2 regions of the Corynebacterium choanae genome follow, and region 1 is predicted to be linked to the other one. Evidence: predicted binding sites of a transcription regulator. Region 1 holds the regulator's gene; the other holds the start of a gene.
What was found. The regulator LexA, encoded in region 1, represses DNA repair genes until DNA is damaged. The targets are predictions, from matches to a motif close to CGAACANNTGTTCG.

Region 2: a site for LexA is predicted at 1,521-1,534, ahead of CCHOA_RS07075 (SAV_6107 family HEPN domain-containing protein). Genes of this name have one in related genera too.

The regions. Positions count from the first base shown of each region.
Region 1 covers NZ_CP033896.1:1,708,441-1,716,300, forward strand. The annotation lists gene hrpA (ATP-dependent RNA helicase HrpA) at 1-3,048, shown strand, start outside; gene nrdR (transcriptional regulator NrdR) at 3,159-3,617, opposite strand; gene CCHOA_RS06175 (hypothetical protein) at 3,797-4,141, opposite strand; gene lexA (transcriptional repressor LexA) at 4,451-5,128, shown strand; gene CCHOA_RS06185 (DeoR/GlpR family DNA-binding transcription regulator) at 5,813-6,592, shown strand; gene CCHOA_RS06190 (hypothetical protein) at 6,680-7,585, shown strand.
Region 2 covers NZ_CP033896.1:1,966,472-1,974,331, forward strand. The annotation lists gene CCHOA_RS07070 (DUF3040 domain-containing protein) at 1-409, opposite strand, end outside; gene CCHOA_RS07075 (SAV_6107 family HEPN domain-containing protein) at 847-1,263, opposite strand; gene CCHOA_RS07080 (GNAT family N-acetyltransferase) at 1,670-2,224, shown strand; gene CCHOA_RS07085 (polyprenyl synthetase family protein) at 2,429-3,592, shown strand; gene CCHOA_RS07090 (Rv2175c family DNA-binding protein) at 3,898-4,263, opposite strand; gene CCHOA_RS07095 (protein kinase domain-containing protein) at 4,415-6,901, shown strand; gene CCHOA_RS07100 (class II 3-deoxy-7-phosphoheptulonate synthase) at 7,070-7,860, opposite strand, start outside.

The DNA.
Region 1 (7,860 bases):
CTTATGCGTGAAGGCAGCGGAGACATTTTATGTTTCTTTGCTGGTGAAGCTGACATCCGCGATGCGCAAGAAGCAATTGAAGGGGCAAAGTTCACCAACGTCGAGGTGGTGCCGCTTTTCGGGCGCCTATCAAACCAAGATCAGCACAAAGTATTTCGGCCGCACTCCCGCCGACGCATTGTGTTAGCCACCAATATTGCCGAAACATCACTCACCGTGCCCGGTATTCACTATGTGGTGGATACTGGATTTGCTCGAATATCGCGCTACTCGTCGCGTACCAAAGTCCAACGCCTGCCGATCGAACCAATCTCGCAAGCCAGCGCACAACAGCGATCAGGTCGCTGCGGTCGTGTCGCCGACGGTGTAGCCATTCGACTCTATTCGGAACAAGACTTCCTCGCCCGACCCGAATTTACCGATCCGGAAATTTTACGAACCTCCCTAGCCGCGGTCATTTTGCAGATGGCTGCGCTACGCCTCGGTGACATCACCGAATTTCCGTTTATCGAGCCCCCTGAAACGAAACAAGTCCGTGACGGGCTGTTGCTACTTCACGAACTTGGTGCACTCGATAATCAAGAAGTATCCGGCGGTCCGAAGCTCACTGACATTGGGCGGGCGCTGGCACGAATCCCGGTAGACCCACGCATGGGGCGCATGCTGTACGAGGCTCGCACCAACGGGGTGCTCTACGAAGTCATGATTATTGTTGCGGCTCTGACGATTCAAGACGTTCGCGAGCGTCCTTTGGAATTTCAAGCCCAAGCGGATCAAGCCCATGCACGCTTCCACCATGCAACATCCGACTTCCTTGCCTACTTGCAGCTATGGCGCTACCTTACTTCGCAACGCGCAGCCCTGTCCGGTAATCAATTCCGCAAAACGCTTGCCCGCGAATATTTGCACTATATGCGGGTGCGCGAATGGTTTGATCTGTTGCGGCAGCTCAACAGTGTGGTCGAACAACTTGGCTGGAACGTCACCGAAACGCTTCCTGAAACAGTCGACGAAGATCGCATCCACCAGTCTCTGCTGGCAGGGTTGCTCTCCCATATCGGGGTGAAACAAGCCGACAGCAAAGAATACGCCGGTGCCCGTAACACCAAGTTTATGATCTTCCCAGGATCCCGCTTGGCGAAAAAACCACCGCAAGCTGTGATGGCTGCTGAGCTGGTTGAAACCAGCCGACTGTGGGCTCGAGATGTCGGTAAAATTCAGCTGTCATGGGTTGAGTCACTGGCTCCTCACCTGTTGCGACACAACTATTCCGAACCTCACTGGTCGACAAAGCGACGCGCCGCGATGGTATATCAAAAATCGACGCTGTACGGGGTCACAGTCGTCACTGATCGCCTCGTCCCATACCACCGTGTCGATCCACATGCGGCACGTTCGCTGTTTATTCGCCATGCCCTGGTCTATGGCGAATGGTCTACCCATCACGAATTCTTCCACAACAATCGACGCAAACTCGATGAGGCAGTCGAATTGGAAGAAAAAGCTCGACGCCGTGACATTGTTGTCGACGAGGACACCCTCTTTGACTTCTACGATGCCAAGTTACCGGCATCGATTACCACCGGCACGCTGTTTGATCATTGGTGGAAAAAACAGCGTCGCAGCAATCCCGCCCTGTTGGATTTCGATCCGGACGCACTGATTGCCGATGCGGATCATGACGTCACAGAGGTGGCCTTCCCTGATCGGTGGCGGCAAGGCAGCATCGACTATGAACTGCGCTATCACTTTGCACCGGGTGCAGCTGACGATGGCGTAACTGTGGCTGTGGCCGTTCCCTTATTGGGCAATATCCGCGATGAGGGCTTTGACTGGCTAGTCCCCGGGTTGCGGGAAGAACTTGTCACCGAGTTGATCCGTACCTTGCCTAAACCGCTTCGGCGCACTGTTGTACCAGCGCCGGAATATGCGCGGCGGGCACTCGACTATCTCAAGCCGTACCATGGGACGATCACCGAACAACTCGGCGACATACTGCGTTCCTTTGGGGCTGCGGGTATCGACGCGCAAGACTTCCAGCCGAACAAACTGCCGCCACATTTGCAGATGAGCTTTGCAGCTATCGATAAGAGCGGCAAGGTAATCGACCGTGACCGGGATCTTTCAGCGTTGAAGTCCCGTAACCAAGGACAGATCTCTTCGTCGCTTGGCAAGGTTGCCAAAACTCACGCGACAAAGGCTGCACCGAACTGGGATGAACGCATTGGTGATGTCGCCGAGGAGGTAACTACCACCGTCGACGGTCAGCACGTCACGGCCTTCCCTGCCTTGACCGTAACGGCCGCTGGTGTCGAAGTGGTTGTCTATCCAACGAAGGCCCAGGCGGATGCTGCCCTGCTCACCGCAAATCTCACGCTTCTTTCCCGGGCAGTAACAATTAGCGACAAACAAATGGTCAAAGGTTTGCCACTGCAGCAGCGTGTCGCTATCGATCGTTATCCGCACGGCGGATTAGCGGGGCTGGTGGAGGACGCCAAAATGGCTGTGATCCGGGACTTGTTGATGCAGCAGGGTGAGCCCGCACGCACACTCGAAGCCTTCGAAGAACTGAAAACTCGCCTCGCACCCGAGGTACCGAAACGTGTCCGCCAGGTCGTAGTGGCACTAGCGCCTGGTATTGCCGCTTATGTCAACATGCAGCAGGAACTCCAGCAATGGCAAGGGCCGGCTATCGATGAAATGATCGAACAGCTAGCGGCAATGCTGCCTCCTCATGCGATTGCACGGTTTGGAGCAACCAAATTAATCCATTTACCGCGCTATATCGAGGCTATGCAGCGCCGGCTAGAACTGATGTCGCAAGATCCTGATCGTGACGCAGACCTGCAAGATCAAGTTCTTGAAGCGCAACAGTATCTAGCGAAGCGACTGGAAAAATTACCTGCGAATCGGGCGAATTCGGCAGCGGCAAAAGAAATCTTCTGGATGATTGAAGAGTTACGAGTTAGTTTGTTTGCACAACAGCTGAAAACACCGAAGCCGGTGAGCGTAAAACGCATCCAAAAAGCAGTCGACAAGCTGCGCTAAACATTCAAGACCTGCAGCTAGACGACGGCAACAACACAGATTACATGCCACATGTTTGCCAAGGGCTAGCTGTAGTCAACGAATGTCGAGCAAGGCAAGCGAATATCGCTTTAATCGTCAAGCCGCCGTTCACTTCGTCGCAGCTGACGGATTTCTGCAAGGAAGTCGTCTGCTGATTCGAAGGATCGATACACCGAGGCGAAACGTAAATAAGCCACTTCGTCGAGCTCACGCAGCGGCTCCAGGATGGCTAAACCGATCTGTTGGGCAGTGATCTGCGAACCTTTTTGGCTAAGGTGCTGTTCCACTTCCTGAGCCAGTTTCTTCAAAGCATCTTCGCCCACTTCGCGGCCTTGGCAGGCCCGCCGCACCCCCCGGATAACCTTTTCCTGCGAGAACGGTTCCTCCATGCCATTGCGCTTTTGCACGAGCAACACAGCTTTTTCCATGGTGGTGAATCGATACCCACAGCCGGTGCACTGTCGACGGCGCCGAATACATGTTCCTCGGTCAACGTTGCGCGAGTCCACAACCTTTGAAGTGTCTTGGCGGCATACGGGGCAAATCATAGTCGACGGCCTTTCACAACTGCGGTGATCAACAGCAATGTCTCCACGAGGAACGTGGACATAGTGGCTTCAATGCTAACGCATCAACGGCAACCGCCAATCTGGCCGCAAATCACCCCAGCAGCTCAGCTACAACAGTGAAAACTGATGACCGAAAATCTGCGCCCTGGTGTGTACCCCTAGCCTGCAGCAACTGCAGCTACATTGATCGGGGCTACTGGCAGCGGCGGTTGTGCATCGATCTCCTCAAAACTCACCGCCCACAACCCTAACGTGAGGCATCCCCCAATGATCGCCCCAGCGATTACCGTCAATTTACTATCCGATACCTGCAGCCGAGGTAGTCGAACAGGTCGTAATTGTGGCCGCGTTTTCGAACTTTCCTCGTCCACATGCTCCTGAAACGTTAACGTTCGAACAGGATGAGGACGCCGCGCAAGATGTGCAGTTTGCGCGCCACCCCAGACCAGCGCTGGCTGTACGGTTGACTGCATTGCCTTAGGTGTATTGACCATCAGTTTCATAACACAAATTCCTCATTTGCTGGCACGAACATAACAAAGTGTATGCCCTATCGGGCACATCATATTCGAACAATTAGAACAACTGTACGATACGCTAACATGATCGATCCGTTGGTCACAAGCAGCCGCATGGTGTTCTATACCCCCAAGTTCGAACCTTCGTGCTACCATGTGGGCAAATACGGCAATTGCTAAACACAGTTTGACGAGCCTTACTTCCACCCGATGGCAACCGTCAGGCCTGCTGGATCCGTCTCACTGTTACGACACAACTTTCCCGTCCTCACTGCCGCAAAGGAACCGCCAGATATGCCCCGTGCAAAATTCGAGCATCAACTCACCGGACGCCAACGGCGCATTTTGGACGTGATCCAGGATGCAACTGTGCTGCGCGGATACCCGCCAAGCATTCGGGAAATCGGCGAAGCAGTTGGACTTACCTCCACCTCATCGGTGTCTTATCAGCTCAAGGAGCTCGAACGAAAGGGCTATCTGCGGCGCGATCCATTTAAGCCACGTGCGGTAGACGTTCGAACCGCCCCGCGCAAGATTGAGCCGACCCCTCGTGCAAGTCACTTGGAAACCGAGACTGATGCTCCGCCAAACCATGAGGGTGTCGCTTTTGTTCCCATGGTTGGCAGTATCGCCGCCGGCAATCCCACACTGGCAGTGGAAGAGACCGAGGCCTACTACCCGATCCCTGAAGAGCTAGTCAGCCCCGGTGAACTCATGATGCTCAAGGTGGTCGGGGAATCAATGCGTGACGCAGGGATTCTTTCCGGCGACTGGGTTGTCATCCGCCGTCAACCAGATTGCGAACATGGCGATTTTGTCGCAGCCCTCATCGACGGTGAAGCAACGGTCAAGGAATTTCGCCGCACGACACTGGGACCGATCTTGCATCCACACAACTTGGCCTTTGACGATATCCGCGCCCGCGACGCTGTCATTCTTGGCGTAGTTGTTACCGTACTGCGAAAGCTCTAACCATCAGCTATTCCAGGCTTAAACGCATCAACCTGGATTAATGCGTAGTAGCGGTGGCGACCGGGAGTAGTGTTCTACCTCGCCGACACTGCAACGCCCCGCTAGTTACCGAACACAGTAGCCAGACCCACCCCAGCGGTTCCTATGCTTCTTACCGCAGAGATTCAAGCAGGCGACTCCGTTGTTTGCGCTTGCACCTGTCAGGCGACGGTGCCCGACCCAACACAGATGATTTCCTGAATTGCCTGAGTATGTGGTTTTCGACCGTGCTTCGCGGGCGAAAACCAACAAAAATGGGCAGATACCCAATGCTGGATCCTGATCTTACGCTCGCCCGCTCAACACTGAGCACCCCCATGTGGGTGATTTTTACTGTCACTCACGGATGGTAAATGTTGCATTAGTTTTGATTGCCACCAAATCCCACATAGGCGCTTTAACCTGCAGATATATCACTGGAAGTAGGTCTGCAGATGTGAGTTTTTCGTTCCAATCGCGCCGAGATTCAGAAATGTTGACAGCAAATCACCTTTGTCTGTGTCCGTTTTTTGGGGTTATTCGTGACAAACTGGACATCAGATATGCGGTAGGAGTCCAGTAGCGGATGCTTCGCCAGTATCCGTCATTGGTTGCTCTACTGCACCACTTGCACACGTCTTTAGTCCGCTTTGCCAAAGGAGCGCCATGTACGCCGAAGAGCGCCGTCGACAAATCGCCTCACTCACAGCTGTCGAGGGGCGTGTCAATGTCACCGACCTGTCGAAGCGGTTCAACGTTACCGCCGAAACTATTCGACGCGACTTGGCAGTGTTGGATCACGAAGGAGCTGTTCACCGGGTGCACGGTGGCGCGGTTGCCAGCCAGAACTTCCAAACCACAGAGCTGACTGTCGACGCGCGTGCAAAAAGTGCGCTGAGCGCGAAAAATGCGATCGCTCGTGCCGCCATGGACTATGTGCCTGATGCCACCGGTGGCATGTTCCTTGATGCTGGTACCACCATTAGTGCCCTCGCCGAACAGATTGCCCAGCATTCTTTGGCTAGGAAATGGACGATTGTCACCAACTGCTTACCAATCGCTATGCAGATGGCTAGTGACGGCGTGGAAGAAGTTCAGCTACTGGGTGGTTATGTGCGTGCTATCACACAAGCAGTGGTGGGTGACACCGCACTTCGTACTCTGGCATTAATGCGGGCTGATGTGGCGTTTATCGGCACCAATGCGTTGACGCTTGATCACGGCTTGTCGACTGCGGATTCGCAGGAGGCAGCGGTCAAACGGGCAATGATTATCAACTCCCGGAAGGTGGTCGTGTTGTGTGACGCTTCCAAGATGGGTTGTGACTACATGGTGAGCTTTGCTGGAATTAACGATATTGACGTGGTCATCACCGATGCGGCGGCACCGCAATCATTCGTGGATGCGTTGAGAGAACGCGGTGTGGAAGTCGTTCTCGCGGGCTAACTTTTGACGATGCTGGGCAGCATTTGCCGGATTCTTGCATGGACATTGAGCAGGTGACACCTGGCCTGGCGAAAGGTAAGGATTGTGATGAGTGTTCCTACAGCTTCCCGCCTACGGGTGGTGGTGGGTCGTCCTATTGACCAACGGCGTACGAGCTACAGCACGAATCCAGGGGCGACGTCGTTGCTGTCTTTTGAGGGGATGTCTCCTACCCCTATCGGCCGAGGGTTAGCGGTTGCTGATGCACTGATCACCGCTGGTAAGTCGGTCGAGGCTGTCATTGCCACCGAGGTGGATTCCGCACTCCGTGAGGCCACTGTGGAGCGTTTTCCCGCTGCTTGTCATGTTGCAGCGGAACTGCCTGCACCACGGGTTATTGTGATGGACACTCCCACCTCGGCGCCGCAACGCTACACCAAACAACTTGCCGAACCAACCAGCGGCGAACAACAGGAGTTGACGGAAGCGATTACGCAGGCTGTAGCTTCCGCACCCGGAACGGTGACAGTGATGGATATCTCTTGTATGTCTCCTGCAGCCCGTGGTTGGCGCAACGAACTGATCAAAACAATTGCCGCTCCTGTGGTGCTTCTTGCCGGTAGCGATGAACCGCTTGCGTCAATGGCAGGGACGAACGCTGATCGGCTTACAGTTACCGTGCAGCTTCCTGCACTCCCCCAAGAAGCTGAGGTGGTAGCGCAGGCAGCAGCTGCTGCATCCACGCAACAATGGTTCATGATCGGTTGCAATGATGGGCACTGGGTGTTGTGCACTGGCGAAGAGCGGGGTTGGCGTGGTTACGCAGGTGTTGGTCGGCAACGGGTAGCGGATACCGAACCGCTACTGTGCGCCGGGGTTGCTGCGGCACTGGCATCCGGTGTTACCGATGCGTTACAAGTGTTTGCCCGAGGGTTGGCAAGTATTGGTCGTCGCCAGGTTGTGGAAGACGATCCGGCTGGGATCGGTTATCGGATTATCGAAGGCCTGCACTAGGCTGCATTAGTCGTTTGAGGCGCTAGAACAGTAGCTGTCAGCAAAGCCGCCACCAGATCGTAAGTCTGGTGGCGGCTTATGCTTTGTGTTGCTTCCGTATCCGAAGCCTCAACCTCGTATAGCCTTGGACAGCTAGATTCGGCAGGTAGGTGATGCGTGCCAAGGGCGCGGGCTTAATCACACAATCCTGCCTTTTTGGCACCGCTGCAACGCTGCTCTTGCCAATCCTTTACTGATTCCTGTTGCAACAGCACGATGGAATCCCACGGATTGGG
Region 2 (7,860 bases), 260 kb from region 1:
GCCGACCAAAGCGACGTCGGAAGTTGTCTTCCATGCGATCACCTAATCTGTCACCAGCTGCAGTACGGGGCTTCGACACGCCACCGGCTTGCAAGACATCGCTAAGATCGTGGCGTTGTCGAGTCTGCTCAGGCTTATTCCCGCCCCCGCGGAGCGCCCACACCCCAGCGCCAAACATCAGCAAGAACCCAGCTACCGAAAGCAGCAACAGCCAGATGCTGGTTTGGCTCAACGCCACCCCGGCGATGAGCAAGACCAGCCCGACGAGCCCTAAAGCGATCGCACGGAGGTGCAGCAATGGCGAGGACTGAGACGGTTCTTTAAATCCTGAACCGAAACTTGGATCCTCGGCAATCAGAGCACGCTCCATCTCTTCTAACGCACGTTGTTCATGCTCAGATAATGCCACTGTTCCTCCATGGACGATGCGGGTGGGCAAGTTGCTTTCATAAAACGGACACCGACTCGACACTGCACACAGTCGAAACTCTAGGTAACGACTGTAATGCTGCATGACGCATAGATATTTATCATTGACGTCACAGCACCTACTGTAGCGGCAACGGGTGTATTTCGCGGGTCAACGATCAATGTTGCTAGCCCTAGAAATCTTTAGTGACATCTTAAAGCACACTGTCCACAATATTGACCACCAAACCCACAGCAAGCGTTCGGTCTAATCAAGTAACGCCACAGCACACACTTTGGTTCCCCCGCAGCGACAACAATGTCGCACAACGCTTGCTCACTGCCGCTCACACTACCCCCAAGGGCAGCTGTTTTGCAGTTCTGCGAGACCGTCGAGCAACCAATGAGAAGCTCATCACAGCATGATAAACCAGCACTTTAAGCCACTTGGGGAAGCCAGCCCGCCTCCTGCTCCACCACAGTGAGCAGCGACTCAACTTCACTTAACAGGTCGTTCACCATCTGTGCATCGGCATGACTTACTCCACATAACACATCCTGACGAATGCCCTTCCAGCGCCGAAACGATGCAGCCTGCACCGCCCCCAATTCGTCAAGCCGTGCAAGCTGTTCCCATGCACTCGTGGGACGACCACGCTTATTTGCGGCACCAGCTGCGGCAATTCGCGCCCCAGCCGTACGAAGTGCCGCCCGGTACGCGTTTTCCAACGCTTCATCAAATTCCCCCTCTCGCAGCTGTCGATAAGACAGCGCAAGCAATTCATTAGCGCGGGAAATGTAGCTGTCACGAGCTAACGAGCCGGACGCAAAAGAGGTTGAGCTTAGCCGCGCCATAATCATTCTCCTTTCAAAAACATTCTGTCTCTCGTTCGACCACATCACAGCGACTCCTAGGTCGGCGCCTGCGATCCTGGATTCTGCGTGATGGATCATTGTTCACTTGTTTCAACGCACGGAAGATGCTCGTTATTGCAACATCCGTTTGAGTACCGGGCAGCGGTACCGGCAAAATGCCGAACCGATCAGGTTTTATTTCGGAATTCACGTTAGGACACTCCCCGCACAGCGAGCAGTACCGCAAGCCCATTGTTAGAACATTTGATCGAACTCGCGGGGTTGCTTGACTCCCCAACGATCCGTGATTTGCCCGATGAGGTCGATCCGGCTCCTGGTTGCCATGTGCACAATCTGACCGTCAAACCAGCCCCATAGGTTCCCAGATCGTGGTTGGCTTGAAGAGATGAATGTCTCTGTAACTGCTGTCGACACCGCTACGTTCCGCCGTTGTGTTCCCCAACTTGTCGACATTTACCTCACCGCAATGAATTATCCGCGTTCACTGCGGGCGGATCGCATTCACTCCTGGCAAGTGGCATCCACCCGTGAACACCATCAGGCAGTTATCGCCCTCGACCAAGAAACAAATCGTCTGGTGGGCTGTTGCTGGGGCGTACCTGGTAGCCCCACGTCCTGGTGGGATCATTGTGTTCGCAGCTACACGCAGCGACATCCGACTGAGCTTCGCCAGCCCGCAAGTCTGCTCGAGAATTATTTCGAACTTTCGGAGATCCACGTCCTGCCTGCAGCGCAAGGGCACGGCGTTGGAAAACACATGCTGCAAGTTTTCCTCTCTCAGATCACCGCGCCGTGGGTGCTGCTTTCCACCCCAGAGGTGGAACATGAAGCAAACGCCGCGTTTCACCTCTATCGCCAATTCGGTTTTGTCGACGTCTTACGCAACGTAACTTTCAGTGGTGACCATAGACCATTCGCGATCCTCGGACTGCAGCAATAGCAACCAGCTCCGGAAAACTGGTACTACCCCAAGGTTTCCCCACTGAACGTCTGGTTATCAGCACGGCAATAGTGCTTTCCTGCGAGGAGCTTGAGGTGTTGTCTGCGGCAGGCAAGACCTGCACACCACATCTGTGCGCAAGTTTGTCGTTGGGAAAGGCGACTGCAGCCGCGACCACTAGCCCCACGGCAGCGTTGGAATGAAATGACGTATCATTCCTTACAGCAGTTTTGTTCCCCACTGTTTCCCAGGTACAAAGAGCAGGTTAAGACCGCCATGTCGCACCTCACCGTCAATGCGCAAGAAATTCGATCAGCAGTCGAAACCAACCTTGCAAGTTTTCTTCATGACCGCCGCGAAGAGCTCGCCCCTATCGACGGTTTTATTAGCGATGTAGCTGAAGACATCATCGCTTTTGTGACCGGTGGTGGTAAACGAATGCGGCCATTGTTTGCTTGGACAGGGTTTGTGGCAGCAACCGGTGAGCAGGAACCACTTGAACGCCCTGAAGCTGTCCTCAGAGCGGTCAGCGCTTTAGAACTGATCCAGGCTTGTGCTCTCATTCACGACGATATTATTGATGCTTCTGAGACCCGGCGTGGCAAACAAACCATTCACCGCCGGATTGCTGATCATCATGCAAGCCACGGCTGGAAGGGGGATCCACAGCGGTTTGGTGAATCGATGGCGATCTTGGCCGGAGATTTGGCGTTGGTGTGGGCTGATGATCTGATCGCTGAAGCATGTCTGTCTGTGGAGGGTTTGGTACGAGCTTGGCCTGTGTGGGCCAGGATGCGAACCGAGGTTATTGCAGGGCAAATGCTTGATATTTCGGTGGAAGCGGCGCGTGACGAGCGGCCAACTTCTGCCCGGAAGATCAATGAGCTCAAAACTGCCGCCTATACGATCGAACGCCCCTTGCATTTTGGGGCGATGCTTGGTGGCGCCGATCAGCGTCTCGTCGATGCCCTCCGGGAATATGGCACCGATGTGGGGGTTGCTTTCCAACTGCGGGATGATTTGTTGGGCGTGTTTGGGGATTCTGCAGTCACCGGTAAACCGGCCGGGGATGATTTGCGGGAGGGGAAACGCACCTTGCTGGTAGCGAAAGCGTTGGAGTATTTGGATACCCATGATCAAGCCGGTGCACGTCAGCTTCGGGAAGGTCTTGGTGAGGTCACAGATCCTGCGGCGATCGCTGAACTTGCCGACCTTATTGCCGGTACTGACGCGGTTGAGACTGTGGAGGAAGAGATTAGCGCTTTGACCGACAAGGGGCTGCGGGCAATCAGGGACGTTCCGCTGACGCGGCAGGCCAGTGAAACGTTAGAGTCGTTGGCGCTTGCGGCGACTGTTCGTCACGCCTAGGCACAGCTGAAAATGTACTTTCCACAACGCTGCCTGCCCCTGTAGTAATACCGCCAGTGTGTTGGTGCTCTGTAGGGTGTCTTGCGGGAGGCTGATCTATCCGTTGTGGTCGGGATGGCAGCAGGTGATGCCGGTCGTTTCACCTCCCGGATGGTTGGGAGCAAAAAAACTCTCCCCGGAAAACAGTTCCGGGGAGAGCATTGCTATCGGGGGGTGAAAGCCCCTTTGCGGGATATGTGTGCCCGCGGTGCCAGTCGCGAACAGCTACAACTGTTGCGCGGAGGCAGCATTGTTCAAGCGCTCTGTTAAAAGCCCATTGCTTGCGCGCGACGCATCACTTCCCGGGCGAGATGCCCGTGTAAACAATCAATTGGCCGGCCAGGCAGGCTCGGATCATTGGTAAACATGTAATCCAGAATTTCAGTTTCTTCCCAGCCACCATCTTTTAACAGGGCGGTAAGACCAACAATGAACTTGTTCATCTCTCCGTTGTCGGCAAGATAGCGGGCGGGAATTTTTTTCACCCCACCGTCTTTGACGGCGATGATGGTGCCATTGTTCACCATGGTGATCAGCCGGGTGACGGGCGCATTCATTGCCTCGGCAGCGGTGGGCAGATCGAGCAGCGGTTCATCCGGAAGATACTTGTTTGCATCAGGAAAAGCAGTCACAGTTGTGTAAGTGTATAGCGTTGCCGGCTTTTTCCTAAGTGGTGGTCAAAGGCTCCACCCACGGTTTCATACCGGCCACGGTGAGGTGAACTGCTGGGTGTTCCCCAATCCCGGGGTGGTTTGTTGGCTGTGATCTGTCATACTTGATGCCATGAGTCAGCTTGCGCGAGGCGATGTGTTAGAGGATCGCTATATTGTTGATGCGCCCATTGCCCGCGGCGGCATGTCCACGGTCTACCGGTGTGTTGATCAACGGCTGGGGCGGACAGTTGCAGCGAAGGTGCTGTTAGATTCGCTGACCAGTGATCCGGTGGTCACTGGGCGGTTTAAGCGTGAAGCCCGGGCGATGGCGCAGTTGAATCACCCGAATTTGGTGAACGTGTATGACACAGGTTCCTCCGGGGAGCATGTTTTTCTCATCATGGAGCTGATCGATGGTGGCACGCTGCGGGAGTTGCTGCAGGAACGCGGGCCGATGCCGCCGCATGCGGCGATTGCGGTGCTGCGTCATGTGTTGACTGGTTTGTCGGCGGCGCACACAAACAATATGGTGCACCGTGATATTAAGCCGGACAATATTTTGATTACCACTGATGGGCGGGTGAAACTTGCCGATTTTGGGCTGGTGCGTGCAGCCGATGCGGTGCATCCTTCTGATGGCAAGATTCATGGCACCGTGAAATATTTGTCACCTGAACAGGTTGAAGACGGGTTTATCGGACCGCGGTCGGACTGTTATCAGGCAGGTATTGTGCTTTTTGAAATGCTGACAGGCACGACACCGTTTCAGGGGACTTCGCCGCTCAGCTTGGCTAATGATCGGCTTACTCGTGATGTGCCTGCCCCGTCGTCGGTGATTGCCGGTGTGCCGGAAGCAATCGATGAACTGGTCGCTTCCCTGTGTGCCCGGGCGGTGGAAGATCGGCCGAGTAATGCGGCTGCTGCTCTCGCCGAGGTAGAGTCGGTGGCTGCTGCATTGCACTTGCCGGCGTTTACTCCTCCTGCCCCAACCCGGGCGGCGGCAGCGTTAGCTGCCCAGGCGGCAGTGGACGATCCAACATCGGTGATGACCACAATGTTGCCGCAAGCTGCAACGGATGGGGGGACAACAGATCCTGCCGCACCGCCCACGGTTGCGTTGCCGGGTGGTAACCCGTATGGTCCGCCGGCGGCTGGGTTAGCAGCTGCCGGGATCGGTGGGGTGAGTGGTGTCGGTGGGCTTTCAGCGGCAGCTGCTGCCGGGGTGGCCGGGTTAGCCGCCGACGAGGAAGACATTCCTGGTCGGCACCGCAGCGATGATCCGCGCCGAAGTCCAGTGCCACAGGTTACCGCTGACGAGCATCCCACAGCGGTGATCCGTAGCCAGCAGCAGCCGCCCGCCGAACAGCCACCTACCACGCACTCCCCCACCCCGGCGGCGGCACCGATCACTGATTCCACCCAGGTTCTGGCACCTGCAACCGACGGTGCCGCTATCCGGCAGCAGCATACTACGAATGCGGCACTACTTCCTGCTGCGGATCAATCGCCCCGGCGGGAATCAGCAACCATCACCCCGCAACGCCAAGTCGGTAACCGTTCCACAGCAAAACTGGTGCTGTGGCTAGCGGTAGTGACCGTCATGGTGTTGGCGATCGCAATTGGCGCGTGGTGGTTTGGTTCCGGCCGCTACGGCGAAATCCCCCAAGTAGTAGGGGCGGAAGCTGCGGCAGCAACACAACAGGTCAGCGAAGCTGGATTTACCGCTACTGAACAACCAGTTTGGGACAACTCCGCCCCACCGGGCAGTGTGCTGGGCACAGTACCCGCCGCCGGGTCACAACTGGTGCGTGGCCGCACCGTGGCGGTGCTTGTCTCCCAGGGGCAACCTGATGTGCCAGCAATTCCAGCCGACCGCTCCCCGGAGACCTATCATGCGGCCCTCCAGGAACGCTCCCTCACCTGGCAGTCAGGGGAATCATTTTTTGACCGCACCATCCCCGCCGGATCAATTATCAGTGTTGAACCGCCAGTTGGAACAGTGGTCGCTGCCGGTGCACCGGTAACAATTCACCAATCCAAAGGTCCGCACCCGATCACCATCCCCATGCTGCGCGGGCAAGCAGAACAAGCTGCTCACGATCAGCTCACCGAAGCCGGATTGAAAATCGTTGGGGTGCGGGCCGAATATAGTGACGCAGTACCCGCCGGCCATATCGTCACCACCGAACCAGGTCCTGGTGAAGCAAGCGTCGAAGGCGCCGACATTACCCTCGTAGTATCGAACGCTATCCCGATGCCAAATCTCATCGGCCAACCTGTGATCCCCGCTGAACAACAACTTGCGGCCCTAGGAATCACCACCACCAAACGCCTGCCCTCCACGACCCCTGGCACAGGCGACCACGAAGTGCTCGACACTACACCCCGCCCCGGCGAATTGATCGACCCCACCAGCGGCACTGTGATGCTGATGATCTCCGACGAGGTGACCACCCCCAACGTGGTAGGGATGACTGTGGAAGATGCCAGCAAACTTCTCGAATCACTCGACCTGCAGTTGGCCGGCGACCTGCACGACCCTGCGGCGATCATCTCCCATCAACAACCCACCCCAGGCACCACCGCCCACTCTGGTGGACGCATCACCATCGACTAGGCCTTAAGGAAAGCTCCGCCACACATTCACCCCATTAGGGGTCATCTGAACAGCGCGACACACCCCACCACGCCTAAGGCACTACGCACGTGTGTGCCTACGCAAAGACAATCCCGCTGCCAGCACAATGCTTGCTGACAGCGGGATTATTCCTGTGGGTTACCCCTCCTACTGGGATTTTTGATTCCGCAGCATTTCGGCAACCAGGAAGGACAACTCGAGGGACTGTTGCGTATTGAGCCGTGGATCGCAGGCCGACTCGTAACGGCCTGGCAGATCAATATCGGTGATATCTTCCGCCCCACCGAGACACTCAGTGACGTTTTCCCCGGTGAGCTCAATGTGGATACCACCCGGGTGGGTGCCCAGTGCACGGTGCACCTCGAAGAAGCCCTGCACCTCGTCGATAACATGATCGAAGTGGCGGGTCTTGTACCCATTCGAGGAAGTAGTCGTGTTGCCGTGCATCGGATCAGACTGCCAAATCACCTTGTGCCCGGAAGCCTCCACAGCCTCAATAATCGGCGGCAGCACGGTGCGCACCTTGTCGTGACCCATACGAGCCACCATAGTCAGCCGACCCGGGTCGAAGCCGTGATCGATCCGGTCAGCATAAGCTACAGCCTCTTCTGGTGTACAGGTCGGACCAATCTTCAACCCAACCGGGTTAGAAATCATGGCGGCGAAGTTGACATGGAAATCTTCCAAGCCACGGGTCCGTTCACCGATCCACAGCTGATGCGCAGAAAGGTCAAACAGTTCCATCTCACCGCGCTCATTTTCAGCCAGCCGCAGCATGGAACGCTCATAGTCAACCAGCAGCGCCTCATGGGAGCAGTAGATCGCAGAAGTCCGCAGCGACTCGTCGTTCACGCCACACGCTTCCATGAATCGAAGACCAGATTCGATTTCATCAGCAAGAGCCTGATAGCGGGCACCGGCCGGCGAATTGGCCACGA